3 regions of the Peribacillus sp. FSL H8-0477 genome follow, and region 3 is predicted to be linked to each of the others. Evidence: riboswitches for the same ligand, from Rfam matches in the RefSeq annotation. Region 3 holds a riboswitch; each other region holds the start of a gene.
What was found. A riboswitch is a leader RNA that binds a small molecule or an ion and turns the genes downstream of it on or off. The one in region 3 is predicted to bind S-adenosylmethionine.
Positions count from the first base shown of each region.

Region 1: it holds a riboswitch for S-adenosylmethionine, as region 3 does, so the genes downstream of both, MHI18_RS15495 (helix-turn-helix domain-containing protein) here and MHI18_RS02930 (cyclase family protein) in region 3, are expected to answer to the same signal.
Region 2: it holds a riboswitch for S-adenosylmethionine, as region 3 does, so the genes downstream of both, sfnG (dimethylsulfone monooxygenase SfnG) here and MHI18_RS02930 (cyclase family protein) in region 3, are expected to answer to the same signal.

Region 1 covers NZ_JBBODE010000002.1:761,327-768,830, forward strand. Annotated here, with positions in the region: gene MHI18_RS15475 (ABC transporter permease) at 86-1,207, shown strand; gene MHI18_RS15480 (ABC transporter ATP-binding protein) at 1,207-1,908, shown strand; gene metC (cystathionine beta-lyase) at 1,967-3,148, opposite strand; partial or broken gene MHI18_RS15490 (IS3 family transposase) at 3,289-4,122, opposite strand; gene MHI18_RS15495 (helix-turn-helix domain-containing protein) at 4,116-4,679, opposite strand; SAM riboswitch class I at 4,763-4,874, opposite strand; gene fumC (class II fumarate hydratase) at 5,813-7,195, shown strand; gene MHI18_RS15505 (hypothetical protein) at 7,248-7,490, shown strand.
Region 2 covers NZ_JBBODE010000002.1:1,153,357-1,160,860, reverse strand. Annotated here, with positions in the region: gene MHI18_RS17375 (hypothetical protein) at 1-425, opposite strand, end outside; gene MHI18_RS17370 (DUF3100 domain-containing protein) at 422-1,240, opposite strand; gene sfnG (dimethylsulfone monooxygenase SfnG) at 1,457-2,539, opposite strand; SAM riboswitch class I at 2,640-2,741, opposite strand; gene MHI18_RS17360 (cold-shock protein) at 2,932-3,132, opposite strand; gene MHI18_RS17355 (hypothetical protein) at 3,631-4,512, shown strand; gene MHI18_RS17350 (CAP domain-containing protein) at 4,689-5,819, shown strand; gene MHI18_RS17345 (hypothetical protein) at 5,856-6,032, opposite strand; gene MHI18_RS17340 (endonuclease I family protein) at 6,172-6,972, opposite strand; gene MHI18_RS17335 (S8 family peptidase) at 6,972-7,504, opposite strand, start outside.
Region 3 covers NZ_JBBODE010000001.1:550,391-557,894, forward strand. Annotated here, with positions in the region: gene MHI18_RS02905 (YdhK family protein) at 1-52, opposite strand, end outside; gene MHI18_RS02910 (DUF302 domain-containing protein) at 82-468, opposite strand; gene MHI18_RS02915 (DUF421 domain-containing protein) at 599-1,303, shown strand; gene MHI18_RS02920 (CPBP family intramembrane glutamic endopeptidase) at 1,393-2,121, shown strand; gene MHI18_RS02925 (5-methyltetrahydropteroyltriglutamate--homocysteine S-methyltransferase) at 2,163-3,269, opposite strand; gene MHI18_RS02930 (cyclase family protein) at 3,291-4,028, opposite strand; SAM riboswitch class I at 4,117-4,218, opposite strand; gene MHI18_RS02935 (ATP-binding protein) at 4,295-5,548, opposite strand; gene MHI18_RS02940 (hypothetical protein) at 5,737-6,198, shown strand; gene MHI18_RS02945 (esterase/lipase family protein) at 6,605-7,504, shown strand, end outside.

The sequences.
Region 1 (7,504 bases), on a different contig from region 3:
AAGATACACTTGTGTAACTTTGGCTTGTCATCATAGAGTTTAGCTGTGTTGCTAAGTACTAAATACGAAATGAGGGTGTCTTTTTATGTTTTTAGCTTTGAAGGAGTTAAAGCACGGAAAACTTCGGTTTGCAATGATTGGTTTTATCATTGTATTAGTGGCTTGGCTTGTATTTATTCTTTCCGGTTTAGGAAACGGTCTATCAACACTGAGTGCAGCGACCATTAAGAATATGGATGCTGATTATGTCGTTTTCGAAGAAGGGTCTAGTTCTTCATTCAGTAAGTCCATGCTATCAGAGTCAATCAGTTCGGATTTAAAAGATCAAGCGAATGTTGAAGAGGTAGCTCCATTTGGTTCTGCTATGGGAGCCATCTTAAAAGAAGGCAGCGATGAAGGGCAAGATAAAACAGATGTTGCCATTCTGGGAATCTCTCCGGGATCTTTCCTAGAGCCGAAACTTATCGAAGGAAAACCTTTAGATGAAGAAAACCAGTTGGGTGTTCTGGCTAATGATACCTTAAAAGAGGATGGATATACGATTGGTGATACGCTCACTTTAGATGGGTCTACCGAGACATTCCAAATAATCGGATTTGTAGAAAACGAAACGTATAATCATTTACCCGTATTATTTACGACCTTGGATCACTGGCGTTTATATAGCTTTGCTGCCCCAGGTGCCAATAATGGAATAGAAGATGTAGTGAATGCTTTTGTTCTGCAAGGACCAGATATTGAAGCTGCGGAATTAGACAAAAACCTTGGTGGTATTGAAACAGCGACAAAAGGTCAAGCAGTTAATGGGATGCCTGGATATCAAGAAGAGACAGGAACAATCTATATGATGCTTGCCTTCTTAATTGTCATTTCAGCCTTTATCATTGCCGTATTCTTCTATGTCTTAACGATACAAAAAACAAATCAATTTGGTGTAATGAAAGCAATTGGAGCAAGCAATGGCTTTATTGCAAAAGCCATCGTAGCGCAAGTGTTTATCTTATCGTTAGTTAGTGTGTTAATCGGTATTGCATTAACGTATGCAACAGCCGCCATCATGCCAGAAGGAATGCCGTTTGATTTAGACGTAACCCTTGTGATTATTTTTGGGGCAGCATTACTCGTCATTAGTGTTCTGAGCTCACTATTTTCAGTCCGTAAAATTACAAAAATCGATCCGCTGACCGCACTTGGGAGGGTAGAATAATGACTGGACTACTATTGAAAAACGTATCAAAAGTATATAAAGAAGGTAATGACGAAGTAAAAGCAATGGATAACGTCTCGTTAACCATTGAACAAGGGGAATTTGTTGCTATCATTGGACCCTCTGGATCTGGTAAAAGCACCTTATTATCCATTGCGGGTGCACTTTTACACGCATCTGCAGGAGAAGTGATCATCAATGGAACAGATATTGCCAGCTTGTCAGAAAAACAACTAGCAAACGTTCGTTTAAAAGAAATTGGTTTTATCTTACAAACATCAAACCTAATTCCGTACTTAACGATTCTTGATCAGCTGCTCGTCGTAAAAAGAATGTCAGGCTCTGTCAGTACTGCAGACAAAGCATTTGCTAAAGAATTATTAACGGAATTAGGATTAGGTGCTAAATTAAACAATTTCCCGAATGAATTATCCGGCGGGGAACGTCAGCGTGCCGCAATTGCGCGTGCCTTCATGAATAACTCTAGTATCATTCTAGCTGATGAACCAACGGCGAGCCTTGATTCAAATCGTGCACATGAAGTCGTACAGCTGATTTCAAAAGAAGTCAAAGCAAGAAATAAAGCCGCAATCATGGTTACACATGATGAACGGATGCTAGGTTATTGTGATCGTATTTACCGTATGGAAGATGGTCTATTGACACTAGTCGAAAACCACCAACCCAGCGTAACTAAATAATGATAAGAACAAAACGAACACTATCCACTGGATAGTGTTCGTTTTTGTATCAACTGTTCTATAATGCACCAGCACTAAGTTGTACTTTACATGCTTCAAGTGCTTCCGAAAAATCTTTAATTAAATCATCTGCACTTTCAAGCCCAACGGATAGACGGAGCAGAGAATCGGTTATTCCACGCTTTTCCCTCTCATCTTTTGGAATAGCAGCGTGAGACATTTTTGCGGGATAGGACAGAATCGATTCTACTGCACCTAAGCTAACAGCAAATACAGGGAGCTTTACAGATTCCACAAAGGACCCGAGCAATTCTTCATCCACAAGTTCGAAAGAAAGGACAGCGCCGGCTCCTGAAGCTTGAACTTGCTGCAATCGATAATCTGGATGATTAACGAGACCTGGATAATGGACGGTTTTAACAAGATGGTGTGCTTCTAACCATTCCGCAAGTCGTTGAGCAGATTTTTGAGAATGTTGAATCCTGACATGTAAAGTTTTAATCCCCCGCATAACCAACCATGCATCTTGAACACCTAGGATTGCACCAAAAGAGTTTTGCAAAAATCCAAGCTGCTCCGCAAGTTTTGCATCTTTGACGACAGCGAGACCGGCAACTGCATCACTGTGGCCGGATAAGAACTTTGTGGCACTATGGAGGACGATATCTGCTCCCAGGGTTAACGGTTTTTGAAGGGCAGGCGTTAAGAATGTATTATCCACGTAGGTTAACGCTCCAACTTGCTTCGCAAGTGTGCTGAGGGCTTTTATATCGGTCACTTTAAGCAGTGGATTAGATGGTGTTTCAATATATATTGCTTTTGTATTAGATTGTATCGCTGCTTCCACCGCGGAGATATTCGTCATGTCTACAAAGGTATGTTCGATATTAAAACGGGTTAAGACGCTCGTTACCATTCGATACGTTCCCCCATAAACATCCTCAGAAACAATAACGTGGTCACCGGCAGACAGCAGAAGAAAAGCTGTGGAAATGGCAGCCATGCCAGAGGCGAAGGCAAATCCATTTGTTCCTTCTTCAAGGTCAGCGATAATATCTTCTAATGCTTCACGGGTAGGATTCCCACTGCGACTATAGTCGTACTTGCCAAACTGATCAATCGCAAACTGATGAAAGGTAGAAGAAAGATGAATCGGTACATTAACAGCTCCTGTTTCAGGATCAATTTTATGCTGATTGTGAAGTAATTGTGTTTCAAAACTAAAAGATTGTTTTGTCATGGTCGAACCTCCTTTTTATATTGGGGGGAATTCTGTTTAGGCCGCTGTACGACGCCCAGATAAAAAGTATGATCGACTCAAAAAGAGGCAAACAAAAAAAGTCCTCTAATGATGTGACCCCTAAAAGTTAGAGTTTTATATTACGCAGCCAATTGGTTGGTTTGAAGACGGTATTGTACCGGACTCATTCCAGCCAATTTCTGTTTAATGCGTTGGTTATTATAATAATAAATGTAGGACTCGATAGTCCGTTTCAGTTCCTCGTACGTGCGAAGTGGTTCACCATAATACATTTCTTGCTTTAATAATCCGAAGAAGTTCTCCATAGGCGAGTTATCTAAGCAGTTTCCCTTTCGGGACATGCTTTGGAACACGTTATGTTTTTTCAATGTATGGACCCATTTTCTATGCTGATAATGCCAGCCTTGATCTGAATGGATGGTCGTTCGGTATCTTGCCTCTTTTACTACTCGAAGAGTTTCCTTCAAAGGCTCTAGTACAAAGTCCAGTGTCGGATGCATACTCATCCCATATGAAAGAATTTCACCATTATACATATCCAAAATCGGACTGAGGTAGAGTTTACCTCCATCCGCACACTTGAATTCTGTGATGTCGGTGGTGAGTTTTTGATAGGGAATAGGGGTCTTAAACCGGCGATGGATTCTGTTCTTCGCTACCGTGCCAATTGTTCCTTTGTACGAACTAAATCGACGTGATTTACGGGTGAACTTATCCCCTTTCAATCCAAGCTTTCTCATGATGCGTAGTACTTTCTTATGATTCACTAGGAGTCCCTGGTTCTTTAACGCTAAACGAATCCTGCGATACCCATAGTTGCCATTATGCTCTTCAAAAATAGCTTGAATGATTTCTTCTACTTCTTGATGAGGGTTTTCTTGCTTCATTTTTTTCACATGGTAATGATAAGAAGATTCGGGAATACCTATGAACTGAAGTACATCCTTCAGTCGGAATTCTTCTTTGAGTTCGTATGATAGCGCTGCTTGTGCTTTTCGAGATAACCGTCCGGATCCATCTGAAAAGCGCGCAACTTTTTTAGGTACTCGTTCTCCAAACGCAGAAGTTCATTTTCCCTTTTGAGTTTCTGTTCAACGGTCATCTCTTTTACAGGCTGTTTTCTTCTTTGATTGTTCTTCGCTTTGTCTGACATGGCTGGCCGTCCTTTCGGTTTAAGTAGGCCTTCCACACCACTCTCAAGGAGTTTTCCTTTCCACGAAGCAATCAAAGGTGGATTGGTCAACCCGAAGTGAAGAGCCGTTTCAGTGTAAGAAGCGCCTGTCCTTTTCATAAAGCTTAGTACATCAAGCTTGAATTGAACAGAGTAAAATTCATTGGTTTTCTTTCTAGAAAGTCCAACTGCGCCTTGGTTCTTGTATATATTTACCCAATTTCTTAATTGCGTAGGTGATTTTATCTCGTATTTACGAACAAGTAGTTTGAAGCCAAGTGGACCATTCAGATACTCTCTCACAATCATCAACTTAAACTCATCGCTATATTTAGCCATACTAAAACACCCCAAAAGTTAGATTATGACTCTAACTTTTGGGGTGCACTTCATAAGAAGAAGACTTTTATTGTTAAGTCATCTTCTTATCTGCCAAGCCATACAAGCTTGCTGGAGTTAGCACCTTTTCAATGGGTTGCATTGATGGTTGCTGAGGTGTCATAGGGCCATTCCCTCGACCTCTCTGGATAAGAAATTCAGAGTATTCTATTTTTTTGAATCTTACTATATTACAGGGTTCATGTCAACGGCTTGATTAGTATATCTGTGTTCATGATTATGTCACTTACTTGTCAATAAATAGTAAAGAATATGTACTCAGCTTACTCAGTCTATATGGTATTTTGGTAGTAATAGGGTCTAAGGATGGAGGAAATAAGATGGAAGAATTAAGTGTAACATTGGCAATTGCAAGTGTTATGACACTCGGCTATTTTTTTTGCTACACCATTTTTCACAAAGCTTCATAAACAGGTAAAAAGGCAGCAGAGGCTGTCTTTCAGTTTGTTTGTAGACAAAAGGAGATTGGAATTAAAAATTCCGATTTCCTATAGAAATACTTTGGCGTCTACCTCTGAATACATATCCTTCACCAAGTCATAAATGAAAGTGAAGTCAATGGCCGCCTTCATTTTGCGAATCAAATGGTTAGGTGGCACTAGCCTAAGTTGTAATCCTTCTATTTTTAAACAAAGTGACTCGAGGATATCTAAAAGGTAAAACAAAGTTGATTGGAACGGAAGGTAGGAGACTCCTGCGGGAAAAGCGTGTCTAGGTGAGACCCCGCAGGCGAAAGCCGAGGAGGCTCACCGACCGCCCGCGGAAAGCGAGTGCTTAGAGTGGAAATCAATGTTCATGTTATACAAACCATAAAAAATAGACAAACTCGGTTTTCACCCGAGTTTGTCTACAGTCTGAAAGGCAGCTGAGGCTGTCTTTTTTTCTTTCTCGCCTATTTTTAGCAGTTATATCCAAAGTTACCCACCGTATTCCTTGCTTTTAAAAGTTTAAAGTTTGTACAATACTAATGAAGGCGTTTTATATTAATGGGGATTAATTAAAAACAAAGGGAAGATGACTATCTTTAAACAAAAGAGAGCTTAAGTAAAAGCTTGTAATCAGGAGGAGAAACGATGAAATATAGAATCGAGAAAGATACAATGGGGGAAGTTCAAGTACCGTTCGATAAATATTGGGGTGCACAAACAGAAAGAAGCCGGAATAACTTTAAAATTGGTAATGAGAAAATGCCGCTTGAACTAATTCGAGCCTTTGCCTATGTGAAGCAGGCTGCAGCAAAAGTGAATTATGAGTTAGGTGATTTATCAGAATCAAAAATGAAAGCGATTGTACAAATCTGTGGTGAAATTATGGAAGGAACGCTTGATGAACATTTTCCACTAGTGGTCTGGCAGACAGGCAGCGGAACACAGAGTAATATGAATGTTAATGAAGTGATTGCAAATAAAGGGAACGAATGGTTGAAGGAAAAAGGTAGTGACGAGACCCTTCATCCAAATGATGATGTTAATAAAGCACAAAGCTCGAATGATACATTCCCAACTGCGATGCATATTGCCGCTTATATGGAAGTTGCAGATCAATTAATTCCGGCTATTAAAGAGCTTCGGTTGACCTTTGCAGCCAAAGAAGAGGAATTCTGGGATATTGTCAAGATTGGACGTACTCATCTTCAGGATGCTACTCCATTAACATTGGGTCAAGAAATTTCAGGATGGAAAGCGATGCTTGATAAAGATCTGAGAATGGTTGAAGAAAGCAGCCGTTACCTATTAGATTTGGCACTGGGTGGAACAGCAGTGGGTACGGGAATTAATACGAAGGCTGAGTTTCCAGCATTGGCAGCAAAACAAATAGCTGCCGATACAGGTCATTCATTTGAAACAGCAGATAATAAATTCCATGCATTAACAAGCCATGATGAACTAGTCTATGCACACGGTGCATTAAAAGCACTTGCAGCGGATTTAATGAAGATTGCAAACGATGTTAGATGGCTGGCAAGCGGACCAAGAAGCGGAATTGGCGAAATTACTATTCCTGCCAATGAGCCTGGAAGTTCCATTATGCCTGGGAAGGTAAATCCAACTCAAAGTGAAGCGTTAACGATGATTGCTGTTCAAGTTTTTGGGAATGATACAGCTGTATCGGTAGCTGCAAGCCAAGGTAATTTTGAATTGAATGTTTTTAAACCAGTTATTATCTATAATTTCCTGCAATCTGTGAAGCTATTAAGTGAAGGCATTATTTCCTTCAACGAACATGCAGCTAAAGGAATTGAAGCAAATGAAGAAAAAATAAAGGAAAATCTTGATCAATCCTTAATGCTGGTGACTGCGTTAAACCCATATATCGGTTATGAAAAAGCAGCTGAAATTGCAAAACTAGCCTTCAAAGATGCCTCAACCTTGAAAGCTGCAGCCTTGAAGTTAAATTATCTTACTGAAGAGCAATTTGATCAATGGGTCGACCCGCAGACAATGGTCAATAAATAATAAGCAAAGCCCTTCTGATTTAAGGGGGTCAAGCTTCTAAGGAGCAATTGCAATGGCACTTTGTCCGTTATGTAATGGATTAAGAAAAATTAATGTTCTTTGTTCAGAATGCAACACTGAAATGGATGATAAAGGTAAGAGTATGGATTATGATGATGAATACAGTGCTTATATGGATACGGATACCTTAAAACAAAATGATGGGTTTATGCGTAGTCTTGCTGACGGTCAGTGTCCTCATCTAATGAAATGCCCAAGTTGTGGACATGATGAAATTATACTTGTGAAGGAATAACCCAGCATTATAAG
Region 2 (7,504 bases), on a different contig from region 3:
AGTTTAAAGGTAATTTCAGCAAAAATGGTTGCAAATAAGAAGGTACCTGTATAAACAACCAGTGAGATGACCACAATTCTCCAGCCCAGCTTCTTAAATTCTTGAATATCCTTGCCAAAAGAGAGACCAGCATAAGCGAGAATTGGTGTGGCAAGCGCCATAAATTCAATCTTTCCAGTTGCTTGAGCCAACGATTCATGCCCTGGAAAAATTGGGGATGTAACCAATAAAGCCAGCAGCGAAATCCAGACAACTGCTGGCAGCTTCAGCGGTAAGAAGGTTGTAATAGCCAGTCCAGCAGCAGTAACGGCAATCACGATAAGCATACCTGCGAGTGCATCCTGCGGAGGTATTCCATACCCTACCCAGTTACCCAATAAGGCGATTATACCAATGATAAAAATGATTCCTATTTTTTGTTTCATATTGATTTCCCCTCACTCTTCGCTGTTGGTTTACTTTTGCTCCATCTTCCCAAAATCGGTTCAAACTTATCGTAGAGTTTAGCTGTAACAGGAAGAGAGAAAAAGATACATACATACGTCCCAATGATGATGGTCATAATATTAGCTGCACCTGCAAATAAGGCAATTTGTTCTGCATCTTTTGGGAATACAACAGCTAGTGCCCCAGTCGCAGCAGCCATCATGCTTCCTGAACCGACACCCGCTCCCATGGCTAAGGAAATCGGATGAAAGATCCCAAGGTTTCCTAGGAATCCAGCCAGTAAGGCTAAATAGATGGAACCAAATAATGTCCCACAAACATAGACACCAAGCGCTCCTCTTGATTCCGGCGAATCAGCACCATATTTTTCAGCAATAATAGCAAGATTGGGTTCACGATCAATAGAAAAGGTGGCGCCAATCGCTTCGCGTTTCATCCCAATTAAAAGGGCGATCGGCAAGCCTACAGCAATAGTTCCGAGGAAATGTCCCATTTCCTGAAACAACAAAGGCAGACCGGCATCCGCAAGTTGAGATAAAGACGGACCCATCATCGTCCCTAATTTAGCCACAAATAATAAGAAAGCAATTTCTAAGACATAGGCAGCCCTCTTCATTTCCTGTTTCTTTAGCAGCTTTAACGACGGCCAGCTGATAATGGCTCCGAGTACCATAGCATAAAGCATCGGAAATAATGCCAATACCCCTATTCCAAGATCAAACTTATGTATGCCTATATATTCTGTAAGTACAACTAGCATGAAAACAATAGCGTGTATCTTCATATTTTTCATTACCCATTACCCCCTTCTATTTTTGTTATAAAACGACGATTCGAGCATTCCTCCTCCAATAAAATATTTTATAAAGATAGTAATTAAAAATGTAAACAATGACAATGTTTAAATTTTACAAATAGACTGTAAATTCTGATAAATAAGAGGCGTATAGAGGGTTTCAGCTACTAAAAAAAAATCCATATCCCAATGGGGTATGGATGGAAGAATGGTTTAAACGAGAGATACTGTTAGTGCTGCTTCTTTTTTGCGGACTAAGGGGATTACATCTTGCCCGAAGCGTTCTAAGTCTTCTTCGTAATGGAAATAACCGGTTAATACTAAATCTATACCTAGTTTCTTAAGTTCAATAATACGATCCGCTACTTGCTCAGCCGTGCCAATCAATCCTGTTTTAAATCCATCGTTATATTGAACGAGATCTTCGAGCGTTGACTCCGCCCACATGCCGTCTTTATCCTTGGTTGACTGCCCTGCACCCTTCACGCTGTTTTTAAAGCCTTCAACGGCCTTTGAATCTCCATGACTTATAATGTCTCGCAGCAATTCAATTGCCTCTTCTTCCGTATCTCTCACGATTACAAAGCCATTTGCAGCAAACTTAACCTCTCGTCCCTCTTTTGCTGCCCTCGCTTTCACATCATCTATCTGCTTTTTAAATCCTTCAAGTGTATTACCGTTCATAAAATAATAATCCGATACTCTTGCAGCCATTGCTCTTGCTGCTTCTGAATTTCCTCCTTGAAAGATAGGAATACCGTCTCTCTCTTTTGGTTTTGGTTTAAAAGGAGCTTGATTGATTCGGTAAAAATCACCTTTATATGTTGTTTCTTCTTCTTTCCAAAGTGAACGAAGAACATCGATAAACTCTTCAGAACGGCGGTATCGTTCATCATGATCAAGCCAGTGCTCACCATAACCTGTAAATTCCTTTTTAAACCACCCGCTGACGATATTAACCGCTGCCCGTCCGTTACTTACATGATCGAGTGTTGCCAGCATCTTCGCATATACTGCAGGATGCCATAATCCTGGATGAACAGCCGATATAAGGTGCAGTTTTTCCGTGACACTTGCTAAAGCAGACGCTAGTGTAATGGCTTCTAGTTGATTTTCTGCGCCATAACTTGCTATAAAACGTGTTTGCAATAATGCATATTCAAAACCATTTTTCTCTGCTATTTGTGCATAACGCTTATTCGCTTCAAAACTCCAGTCCGTTCTTTGCGGCAGCCTTGATATGACTAATCCCCCGCTTACGTTTGGTACCCAATAGGCAAATTTCAGTTGTGTCATACTCCTTTTCCTCCTTTTAATTCGTAATCGTACAGAAAACAACAAAAAGCCCTCCTCAATGAGAAGGGCAAAGTACAAAGAAACTATCACGTACCACCACATCTCATCTTCAGGACACCACGGTCCTTCTGAATTTGGCACCGTACACTTGCCGGTTGCCGAGGCTTCACAGGGTCAGTCCCTCCGCCTCTCTTGATAAGATTATTATTAAATTCTTTATAAACTTACACGTATACATTATAGATGTCAATAAAGAAATGAAATATTCCGACTTTTCTGATCGAATTTATAACTTTTCTCCTATCTTTGCCCATCTCGTCAAGGAATAAGTGTTTTTATACACAAAAAAACAGGCTCTATAAATAGAGCCTGTTCTATATGATGGATCAATATTATGCTTTTTGAACGTTAGAAGCTTGGGGTCCACGTTGACCTTGTTCTACTTCAAAAGTAACTTCTTGACCTTCGTCTAAAGATTTGAAACCTTCGCTTTGGATAGCTGAGAAATGTACGAATACATCGTCTCCGTTTTCGCGTTCGATGAAGCCGAATCCTTTTTCTGCGTTAAACCATTTTACTTTACCTTGTTCCATTTTTGTTGCCTCCTAGTGCGTTTTACACACAATGTATTACTATTCTTGCTCTAAGTTACATATCGAGACGAAAAGTAAAAACTTTTTGTAATCGTAGTACCGAACAAAAATAATTCTTATTTAGAATAACAGGAAAATACCCAAAAAGCAAATCAAATAAATGAAAATAATTATAAAGTCCTGTCATTTTTTATTTCTTCTTATATAATACAGGCAAAGGTAATTATAATCTTATAGAAGATACTAAGACAATCTATGAAAATTGCTTAACTCTACAGCGTTTCGTTCGAAGTTAAGGGGAAAAATACATTTCGACAAGCAGAAGAAATAAGGAAAGAACCATGACGAAGATTGACGAAAAACTTATTATATTGTGGAGATAATCTTTACTAAAATAAAAAAAGATAAAAAGGAAAAAAATACACTATCTTATTTCTGAAACACTCTTTATAATAAACAAATGAATTAGCAAAATAAAGTAATTTCTGGGAGGATATCATGTATAACTGGATTGGAAGCAAGCCGACTTTTTCACAAAAATCGTTGATCAGTCAGTTTGAACCACTATTGCTTGAAGCTGAAAAATACTGCCTTCATTCTGATGAGGTAATATTAAAAGCAATTGAAGCGGAATTTGTGAAGAACGAAACTAAAGTCTATGGCCTGTTAATCCTAACAAGTCGGTATTTTGCTTTTCTTGGGCTGAATGAATATTTTAGATACAGTCTTGAAGAACTGTTGGACTACCGTTTGGATACAGATATTCACAATAAAGACAATTGGAATTTATCATTCCTTACAAATTGCGGGCATTTAAACTATGAAAATATTAATAAAAATGAGGATTCAAAAGAATTTCTTGATGCGCTGGAAATGAAATTTGCGCATCCTGAATATACAATACAAACAACGGTCACACATGATTTTAAATACTTGCTGACCGCTGAACGGTTACATGATTATCATATTAAAAACATCCAAGTCACCCCTTTCTTGCTTAAACGGGATAACATGGGAATGAGTAAAAACGGAATAAGAATGCTGCAGGAGCTGCATCCAACTGCTAAGTTTATTTCCGAAGGATACTACGAGGATGAACAAAAAGCTGGAAACTTTATTACGATAGATCAAGATATTCTATTGTATGAATATAATAATAAAACACGTAGTGCTGCTCTCATTAAAAAGTGGCCGCTTACCTTCTTCGATGGAATGCCAGTGAATCATGGCAGTATGGAAACAGAAATAGTAGATCCTTCCGGTAAGTTAGTCATCAGTGACAACGGAAGGTTCTGTGAAACTCTCCTGAATAAAATGGGCATTACCTTGACTAAACAACAAAAAAAATGGCATAAACTCTTCAGCTTCAAAATCAGCTGATTTTAAAAGAGGATGACACCGAACGGCCAACGTTCTAGTGTCACCCTCTTTTTTTACTTAATTTACTAGAGACCCAATGTTTCATTTATTTATTAAAAAAAGATAAAATAGTTTGATACAACTTCATAAATGGATATAACTATACACGTTTCTATATAAAGTTAGGAGGAGAATATTTGGAACGTTTGATAAAATTAATCATTGTATGCCTTATTCTAGCTGGTGTCTGGAATTTGTACGGCGACCATTTAAAGAACGGCAATTATCAAGCTGCCTATATAGATGCTAAGACTGATATTATATCTATCAAAGAAAATCCTACTGTCATCTCAACTTTTGAACGATTACAAACTGGATTATCTACATTGATTGATAAATTGGATCAAAAAATGGACCCTGATTCGAAGTTCGAGTCAAAGTCAGTGGAAAAACCTGATTTATCCTCACCAACTACTCAATCATTCTCTGTTTATAACATCGAAATTGGTGATTCAAAAGAAAAAGTTGAGAAACAGGTTGGGAAGGCTAAACGGGCGTCTATTAACGAATATGGTGTGAAATGGCACACTTATCATACTGATTATCAAAATTTCTTTATGGCCGCCTACAACGATGCAGGGAAGGTCGCTGGGCTGTATACTAATCAGGACCTAATTACGTCTAAATCTGGAATTACCCTGAACAGTTCTAAAAATGAAGCACTTAAGCTTCTTGGTGAACCACTTACGTCTATGCGAAAAGGTATTGTTACTTATCAGATGCAAGACACGCAGGAATCTACCCTCTTCAAACTCGATGACAACTATATTACTATTTTTTACGATAAACATGAAAACGATCGCGTTACTGCGATTCAAATCATATCTGCAGAACTTGAAAAGCAAAAAAAGACATTCTATCCTGAACCGAATGATGAACTTAAAGAAGGATTTGAATATCAATTATTTGATTTGACCAATGCTGCTCGAGTCACCCATGGCCTTAACTTCCTAACATGGAATGAAGTCGTTAAGGACACTGCTCGTAAGCACAGTGCTGATATGGCTAAGAATAATTACTTTAACCATACTAACCTCAGAGGTGAGTCTCCCTTTGACCGAATGAAAGCTGACAACATCCGCTTTAGCACAGCTGGGGAAAACCTAGCTACTGGACAGCTCAGTAGTATCTTTGCACATGAGGGCCTAATGAACTCACTTGGCCACCGGGAAAACATCCTGCAGAAGGACTTCAGAGAATTAGGCGTCGGTGTTGACTTCAGTTCAGACAAACGACCCTATTATACCGAAAATTTTGTAACTAAATAATAAAAAGTTGTACCTGTTTTTACAGGTACAACTTTTTTATTTGTCTTTCATTATCGCATAGGCTCTAATCATTGATGCAATAAACATAGTGACTGAACCGCCAAGCAGCATATAAATAAATGTATTTTTTGTAATCATGTCCAGAGGATAAAGCAGCCCCCCAACAATCAACAAGGCACCAATTCCTGAAATTATCCAGCTAAGTTTTTTCAAAATTATCATTCCTTTATTATACTCATACTACTAATTGTATCAAACCAGCGGACGATTTTACATTCTATGTTCTTTTAAAATAACAAAAAAAACTTGAGAAATGCCGAAATTCCGGGTTTTCTCAAGTTTTTCCCTATATTTATAGAATCATTGACCGTGCAGATTCAGGAAAATCAATAAAAGGATTACGATTTCCTTGCAGCTCCTGAATGGCTTGATTTCGGTGCAATTCATAGCGTGATACCGGAAACCTTTGATGCCATTCTAGTAAAAGAGAGATATTCACCAGTTCGTGCGATATGGTTTGCGGGTAGCGCAGTAAAAAATAGAGGGTGGACCGAGCCACGATTCCTTTTCCGTATTCAGGCTCAAACTTTCCACCCTCATTTTTTCCGCATCCATCCTTTATACCAAGAATCAACCGCTCTGGAATATAATCTAAAAAGTCATCATATGGATGGTTACCGCGGATGCTATTACATCCAGGGTCACAGGCAAAAAGGTGATGAAGATCTCCTTTCATCGGATCTTTCTTGTGAAACCAGGATTGTGGAACCACATGTTCACAGTTTAAAAGTGACGTCCCTAATTGTCCCTGCTGAGCTTCTTGCTCTAATTTCCGAATATCCGCTTCAATCACCTCAAGGGGATCCATCCTTTTCCCCGAATACAAACTTTTAAGCGTTCGATCTTCCTGTAGATCGACCCAGGGATATAAATATCGATGCGGGGTATAGCTTAATTTTTGAAGATGTGTTTCTTCTAAAAGCTTTCTTATTCGTGAAGATAGATAACTATCCTTAAAAGAAATCATACGGTAATAGTCATTTTTTTGTTTTAAGTCGGTACCTTCATTATAATAATCACGATTCAAAACAGCTTTTAGCTCAGCTTTGCACCACGCACGTTCTTGGGCAAGTTCATGCAAAAGGTCATTCATCATATACTTAACTTCTCAGGTTTCATTTTCTTACTTAGGACTTCTTCTAAATAGTCTACCGTTGTAAGATATAACAACCCATTGCCTTCAAGCTTCGGGGAATTCCCCAGCGGAATTGTTCTTCTAATTAACTGTGAATAGAGCTCCGGTTCAGTCAGTGTTCGTCCAAAGCTCTCGTTTACCATCACTTTAATTAACGCCAGCGCACCAGATACATGAGGAGTCGCCATCGACGTACCACTCAGTTTAGCATACTGGCCATTTAGATAGGTTGAGAGAATCTCCTCACCCGGAGCAACCAGGTCCACCTCATTATTAGAATTGGTAAACGGTGAAGACCTTCTCTCTAAATCAATTGCCCCTACACTAATGACTTCGTTATAGCAGCCGGGATAGCCCATTTCATCCGTAGTATCATCTCCGTCACCATCATTCCCTGCTGCACACACGACAAGAATCTGTTTAGAAATTGCCTGTTGGATTGCTTGATGGAGCTCTGGGACATCCTCAGAACCTCCAAGACTCATTGAGA
Region 3 (7,504 bases):
AGGTCATTGCTGCTGCTAACATAACTCCCGCTATCATCTTTGTTTTTATCATATGAATATCCTCCATTGTTGGTAGTCTAATTAAATACTTTTATCCAAAACCTTAATTAACGTTTCTTCAATCTCAACAGCAATTTCTTTCAGCTTAGAATCTTCTATCATTTCCATCATTACCGTTGGCTTCGGCATACCAATATTCGTCAGCCCTTCCTTCTCATACACCGTAATTTTACAAGGAAGAAAATACCCTACAAGTTCATTTACCCCTAATACTCTTGCTGCTGCTTCTGGATTACACACCTCTAAAATACGATAAGGCTGCTTAAAGTTCTCTATCCCTTTTTCCTGTAACTTTTCAGTTAAGTCTAACATCCAAAGTACGCCAAATTTTTCGTTTTTTAAGTTTGTTTCTAAGGCTGTAATGGCCTCATCAATAGATTTATCTGTTTGCACTGTATAATGAAACATCATATCGCTCCCTTATTTGTCATTTTGTAAAGTTATACCTCTATGCCACTCACATTAAACATTGGTTTATATACTACTATACTGGTGATAATAAATACCGTAACTATTGAAAGGCAGGATGTGTTGTTAAATGGATTTTTTCAGCAGTCAAGACTCTCTTACGATTATTCAATGGAGTGTAAGGGCGGTTATTAGTTTCACTTTCCTACTCATCGCCACAAAAATAATGGGACCTCGATCATTTTCACAATTAAGATTGCTTGATTTTATCATTGCACTAATCATAGGGAATATTATCGCCCACCCTCTTTCAGACGAACATTTAGGCATGAAGGGATCAATGGTTACAATAACTGTTTTGGTTATTTTTTACACATTATGTGTCTATCTGAGTTTAAAATGGGATAAATTTAGAACCTGGCTTGATCCATCTCCCTTCCCTATCATAAAAAACGGACAGATTATTTATAAAAATTTAGCCAAAGCTAGAATTCCGATTGATGTTTTATTATCAGAACTGAGAAAAGATAAAATTGAAGATATTCAAAAGATTTCACTAGCACTTTGGGAACCGGATGGTACTCTATCAACGTTTTTACATTCACAGCATCAACCACTTACTCCATTAGATATGCAGGTAAAAACAAAACCATTTAGTCTACCCAATCTCATTATAAAAGAAGGGAAAATTAACTACACAGAATTAGATAAAAGAGGCAAGGATGAAGTATGGCTAAAAAAGAACCTCGAATTAACCTACCAAACGTCAGTTAGTGAGATTTTATTGGCCACTATTGATATAGATGAAAAGATAACCGTTTATTTGTATACATAGTTGTTTATTTTCTATCGTGAAAGGTTAAATTTTAACTCCGCCGAATATATACATATATAGTATAGATTCCAATGGGAGCTGATATTCATTTGGCCGCTAAACGTATTTGGTTAAAAATAATCGGGTTGGAAATTCTTTTGATGTTTTTTTATATGGTAAATGGAGCTTTTGTTTCGATTATGAATCCAACACATCCAGTCTTACAATTTATCGGACTGATCCCCCTAGCCATCGGCGTTTTTCTCTATTTACTTTTCAAGAAAAAATGGGATGTTTATTTCTTTAAGCGTTTCTTTCCTTTATCCAAACAGTACATACCGTTAGTACTTGTTTTACTAATCATTGTCGTTGGAAACAAAGGGCTGGATACCTCTTCTTTCGCTAATTTATTCTTTATGTTTCTCATGCAGCTGTTTATTGTAGCCTTCATCGAAGAAACATTTTTCCGAGGTTTCATGCTCAAATTGGTTCTTCCAAAAGGTAAGGCTATCGCCGTTTTACTTACAAGCTTTCTCTTTGGCATTACCCATTCCATCCAGCTGTTTGGAGGGCAATCTATAGAGGACACCATTTTGCAAATTATCTATGCCTTTATAGTCGGACTTGTTCTGTCCTTACTTATTGTTACGGGTCATTCCATCCTTGTTACGATTGCATTCCATGGATTTAATAATTTTTTAAATTTCATGGGAAATACGGAAAGTCATAATATTTTTGCCTATCTCATTTTAATCATCCTCATAGGCTATTCATTCTTTCTATGGAACCTAATGACTAAACCTGTCGATACCCGGAAGGATCAGTTCTTCTTGGGCTAATACAGAAAAAAAAGCACCGCTTGTGCGATGCTCTTCAACTACTATTCGTTCCATACCTCTTTTGATACATTGACGATGAATTTCAGCTTTTCCCATTGCTGTTCTTCTGTCAGTTTATTTCCATGATGGGTTGAAGCAAATCCGCATTGCGGGCTTAAACATAATTGTTCATGCGGTACATATTGTGCCGCTTCTTTAATGCGCGATTTGATGACGTCTATATCTTCTAGTTCACCATGTTTTGAGGTAACCACGCCCAAAACAACTTGAGCACCTCCATTTGGAATATGTGTTAATGGTTTAAAATCACCTGAACGATCGTCATCATATTCTAAGAAGAATCCATCTACTTTCTCTTTGGCCAGAAGGGTCGGTGCAATAAGCTCATAGCTGCCGCCAAATCGATAGGTAGATTGATAATTCCCACGACATAAATGGGTGGTTACCACTAGATCATCCGGCTTATCTTCTAAAACTCCATTAATAACCCTTAGTGCTAAATCGGTTAAATATTCTCTGGAATACTTTCCGTTCTGATAGGTTACCTCTGGAGAAGAAAGCCCCGCAATGTACACATCATCAAATTGTAAATACCGCACACCATTATCATAAAAAGCTTGTAACGCAGCTTGATAAGTTTTGATAATATCGTTGGCGTAATCCTCAATGTCTGGGTATATCGCTTCATTACGGGTTCCGTTGGTAAATAACTGATTCGGGCTTGGTATGGTTTGTTTAGCGGCAGCACGGCCGGCAACAATTTCATTGAAGATAATAAAATCTTTAATAAATGGGTGAGTTGGGTTAAAGGAGACTTTCCCTATATTTCGTAAAGAGTATTTTTCCGTTTCTACTCCCTTGAATTGTAGTCCTGTTTCAGGTACAAAGCCCTCTATACCGTTTAAATGCTCTAAGAAATCAAAATGCCACCATGTACGTCTAAACTCTCCATCGGTTACAACTTCTAATCCAACCTCAATCTGTTTATCGACCACTCGTTTAATTTCCTTTGTTTCTATTTCACGTAATTGTTCGAGTGTTAATCTGCCTTCTTTATATTCTTTTCTTGCTTTTTTTAATGACTCCGGACGTAATAGACTTCCGACGTGATCTGCTTTAAACGGTGCTTTTGTTAGTGTGATAGACATGTTGAGTTCCTTCTTTCTATTCTAGGGTAGGATAGCAAATGATCGAACTGGGAAGCCGGATGCTTTTTCTGGTTTCGGTACAATATTAAAAATAACTGCACCTTTTGCCGGCACTTTATCTAAGTTTGTCAGCAATTCAATTTGATAGGTATCTTGTTCAAGTACATAGTATTCAGCTAATAGAGAGCCATTTTTTTGATAGTCAATACTGGCATCCGTATCGAACGTTTCATGACCAATCGCTTTAATTTGTCTCTCTTGGAATAAGAATTCTAATGCTTCTACTGACCATCCAGGTGTGTGGTTATTTCCCTGTTCATCTTTGTTTTCAAATGCCTCTTGATTTGGCCAACGCTTACTCCGATCTGTCCTCAAAGCGACAAATGTACCTCCGTCAATCGTTCCATGCTCTGCTTCGAATGCCAAAATATCAGCAGTATGTAAAGCGAAATCAGGATTCTCAGCGGATTCCTTTGACTTATCAATGACAACAAGCGGGAGGACCAATTCTTTAAGTGTTAATTCTTCAAGGAAGCGTGTGTCCCGAACAAAATGAATAGGGGCATCTATGTGAGTGCCATATTGCCCAGCAAATGAAAAGTTTTGGGCGAAAAATCCATCATCATGATTGAAAAGAGTACTTATTTTTGCTTCATCAAACGAGGCAAAATGTGGTGAACCCGGTCCAAACGTATGTGTGAGGTCAATCCACTGTTTTTGTTTAATTAAATCAAACGCCTTACTCAATTCATTCGTCATTTTACCCCTCCAGACTTTTTTAAAAAAGGGACAAAGAAAAAACCCCTACCTGAAAAAAAGAAGAGGTTCTCAGCCAAAAGGCTGTCTCTTCTTATCTTCAAGCTTACGCTACTAGAATTAGCACAGTACTTACAATAAGTCTGCTGCTGAGGCTTCAAAGGGCTAGTCCCTCCACCTCTCTTGATAAGAAAGTGACTATTAAGTTAGTGAATAGGTATACTTTACAACTGCTCATTCAAACTGTCAAGATTATTCTGAAAACAAAATTAATTATTGATTGGGAATGTAATCGTAAATGTGGTTCCTTTTCCAAGCTTACTCTCTACACTAATGGATCCTCTCATCGCATGGATGAGCTGGTACGTAATGGTCAAACCAATACCTGTCCCTTTTTCTTTTGTTGTATAAAAAGGGGTTCCTATATTCTTTAACTGACTTTCCGTCATCCCTTTTCCTGTATCTTGAATTTCAATGAATACGAAACCACCACCGTCATACAACTTCACGTACAGTAAACCACCCATATCCATTGATTCAATTCCATTTTTGATAATATTAATTAAGACCTGTTTAACTTCTCCTCTATTTCCTTGAATGTAGAGGTTTTCTTGTAGTTCAGATCTAATATCTATATCGAGTATTGTTGAAAAAGAAGTCATGAGTTCAATCGCTTTTTTCACTTCAATAGAAAGATTTAATAGCGTTTTCTCTTCATTGTGTGGTTTTGCTAAAGATAAATAATCATTAATAATCCCTTGAGCATGATCCAATTCATCAATCGCGATGGTTATATAATTTTTCTGTGTTTTGGTACTTGCTTCATCTTCATTTAATAGCTGTAAAAATCCGCGGACAGAGGTCATTGGATTTCGAACTTCATGCGCTACAGAAGCCGCCAGCTGACTGATTACGTTTAATTTTTCGGCACGCTGTAGTTCTAAATCGATGGTTCGTTTTTGTTGAACATTCTCAATAGTATAGATACCCATTAATAAACAAATCCAAGAAATAAAAAAATAAAACAGTAAAAATGGAATTTGATTAAATTCCTTTGTATTTAAATAAATCATAACTAATGTAAAGGCCATTATCCAGAATACAGAACTAGACACCACAATTTTATGTTTCATTTGAAGGGCTTCATATCTGTTCATATAATATAGTAAAACAAGAGTTGCTATCGAATAACAAATTAACACATGATAAAATCCTTCTCCACCAATAAAGAACCGAAAGATTAATAACGTGAAAAACGTAAGTAAACCTGGTATTAATCCACCGTAAAAAAAGGCAATAATAAATGGCACTATTCTAAAATCATATATATACCCCTCTGAAAATCGAACGGGAAAAGACATGGTTAATACAACCATAAGTAATAGAATAAGGGTCAATTTAATATCCAAGCCATTTTTATACGGTTTAGTACGATCATTAAAAAATAATTGATAAACAAAAATAGGAAAGAGGACAATTAATATTTGGGTTAACACATAAATAAGTTCAACATCTTTAAACAAGTGGCCCTCCCCCATACTACTTACACTTACTTGTCTGAAAATTAAAATAATCCATTTTTTAGGAACACATAGGTATTATAGCATACCATCCTGCTGTGATGCAGTTTAATACTCTTTAGTGTCCGTGGACCCTTCTGAATCCTATTCATATACTGTATTATTTCGCTCACTAACAGGAGGAATCATCTATGGCAATTGAGCAAGGACTACCCGTCCCATCGATTTGGGGAATTGACGCATCTATGGCTGGCAGACCGATTGTCCGAGGAGAGTTTATTATCAATTCAATCACTGACAATCAGATTGTCGGCACGTCTAATTTCCGAGGCACACTGCTCCCTTTTAACGGCACGTGGGATAAAACATCCAATCAGATTACCTTTAATACGCCTTATGCAACATTTGCCGGCAAGCTGTCTTTATTCGAGGACCCATCTATCGGAGTCCGGCATTATATTTTAACTGGCCCCTTTTTAATGAAGGCACCCTCATTACAAGCAGGCGAATATGGTAATTGGATTGCAACCACAGATGTCAGCTATAGCCAGCTTTCCGCAAATGATCAAATAAGTCAAAATACGAATGCCCTGCCTCCTGTTGGTGTATTTTTAACATCAGATATTCTTTACCTATCAAATAGATTCCCCTAACCAATCCTCTCCCGAAGGCTGCCGAGAAAGGCTCGGCAGTCTTTTCATTGTGACGAACCCTCACTACTCAGATCCAAGATCTCCTTACTCAATACCCTTTTGCACAGTAAATCTTTTGACGTGCACAGGTTTGGCCTCATTTTGCACAGCTTTCACCCCCATTTGCACAGTAAATGGGCTGCTTTGCACACTTTTCCCTCCGTTCTGCACAGAACCATTGCCGTGATCCCTCAGTCCTGAACCTCACTCTATCTCTAGCACCATATCAAATTTATAATCCGGTCAGTATAGCCTGTTTTCTCAAATTCTTTGCTAGCCTTATTCTCTCATTTTAGAGAAATTTAAAGGATTTACTTGTTTGTCATTTGAATTAACACTGAGAGTCATAGAATAAGGAGGAATGTTAATGAAAAGAATGTGGTTCCGACTGTTTATGGTTACTTTATTTTTGTCATTATGTTTGTTTATGAGTTTACCAGCCAAAACGTCAGCTGAAGTCATTCAGCCCTACGGCAAACTAAAACCTCCAAGTGAGAGTTTCACACCTGGAGATTGGTTTCTAGGAAGTACACCGCCAAATTATAACTCTAGTAAACCGCCGATTGTTTTTGTTCAAGGAAAAAACGGGTCTTCAACAAGCTGGTACGGTGAAACCGAATACCATGGTGTGAATGATATGTATACAAAAGCATACGAAGCAGGCTATCAAACGGTTTTTGTTCAGCTTTATGATGCTGCAGGAAATGGGTCTTCCAATCAATACAAAAACGGAAAACTATTAGCTGCCAAACTCGCTCAAATCAATGCCCACTTTGGCGGTAAAAAAGTGAATATCATCGCTCATAGTAAAGGCGGTCCAGATACACAAGCTGCTCTTGTTTCTTATGGTGCGCACCAATATGTTGGACGAGTTATCACGCTTGCCTCACCGCATCATGGTTCTAATTTAGCTGATTTGGCTTATAGCTGGTACGCTGGCTGGCTCGGTTCTCTACTAGGAGCAAATGATGAAGGTACCTATTCCTTACAAATTGGCCAGATGGCTGAATTTCGCTCAGCGATAGACAATCATGTGAATTCTAGAAAGAACAAATACTATACACTAACCGGCACCAACCAAGGACCAGCGTTTTCCGCTCTATCATTTGGCGGACTGTATCTCTCTTCCTATGGTGATAATGACGGGCTCGTCAATGTTTGGAGTTCAAAATTACCATACGGCACCCATCTATTTACTGATTCCAACTATGATCATGACAATATTCGTACAGGCTCCGCCGTTTTTTCAAGAATTGAACCCTTTTTG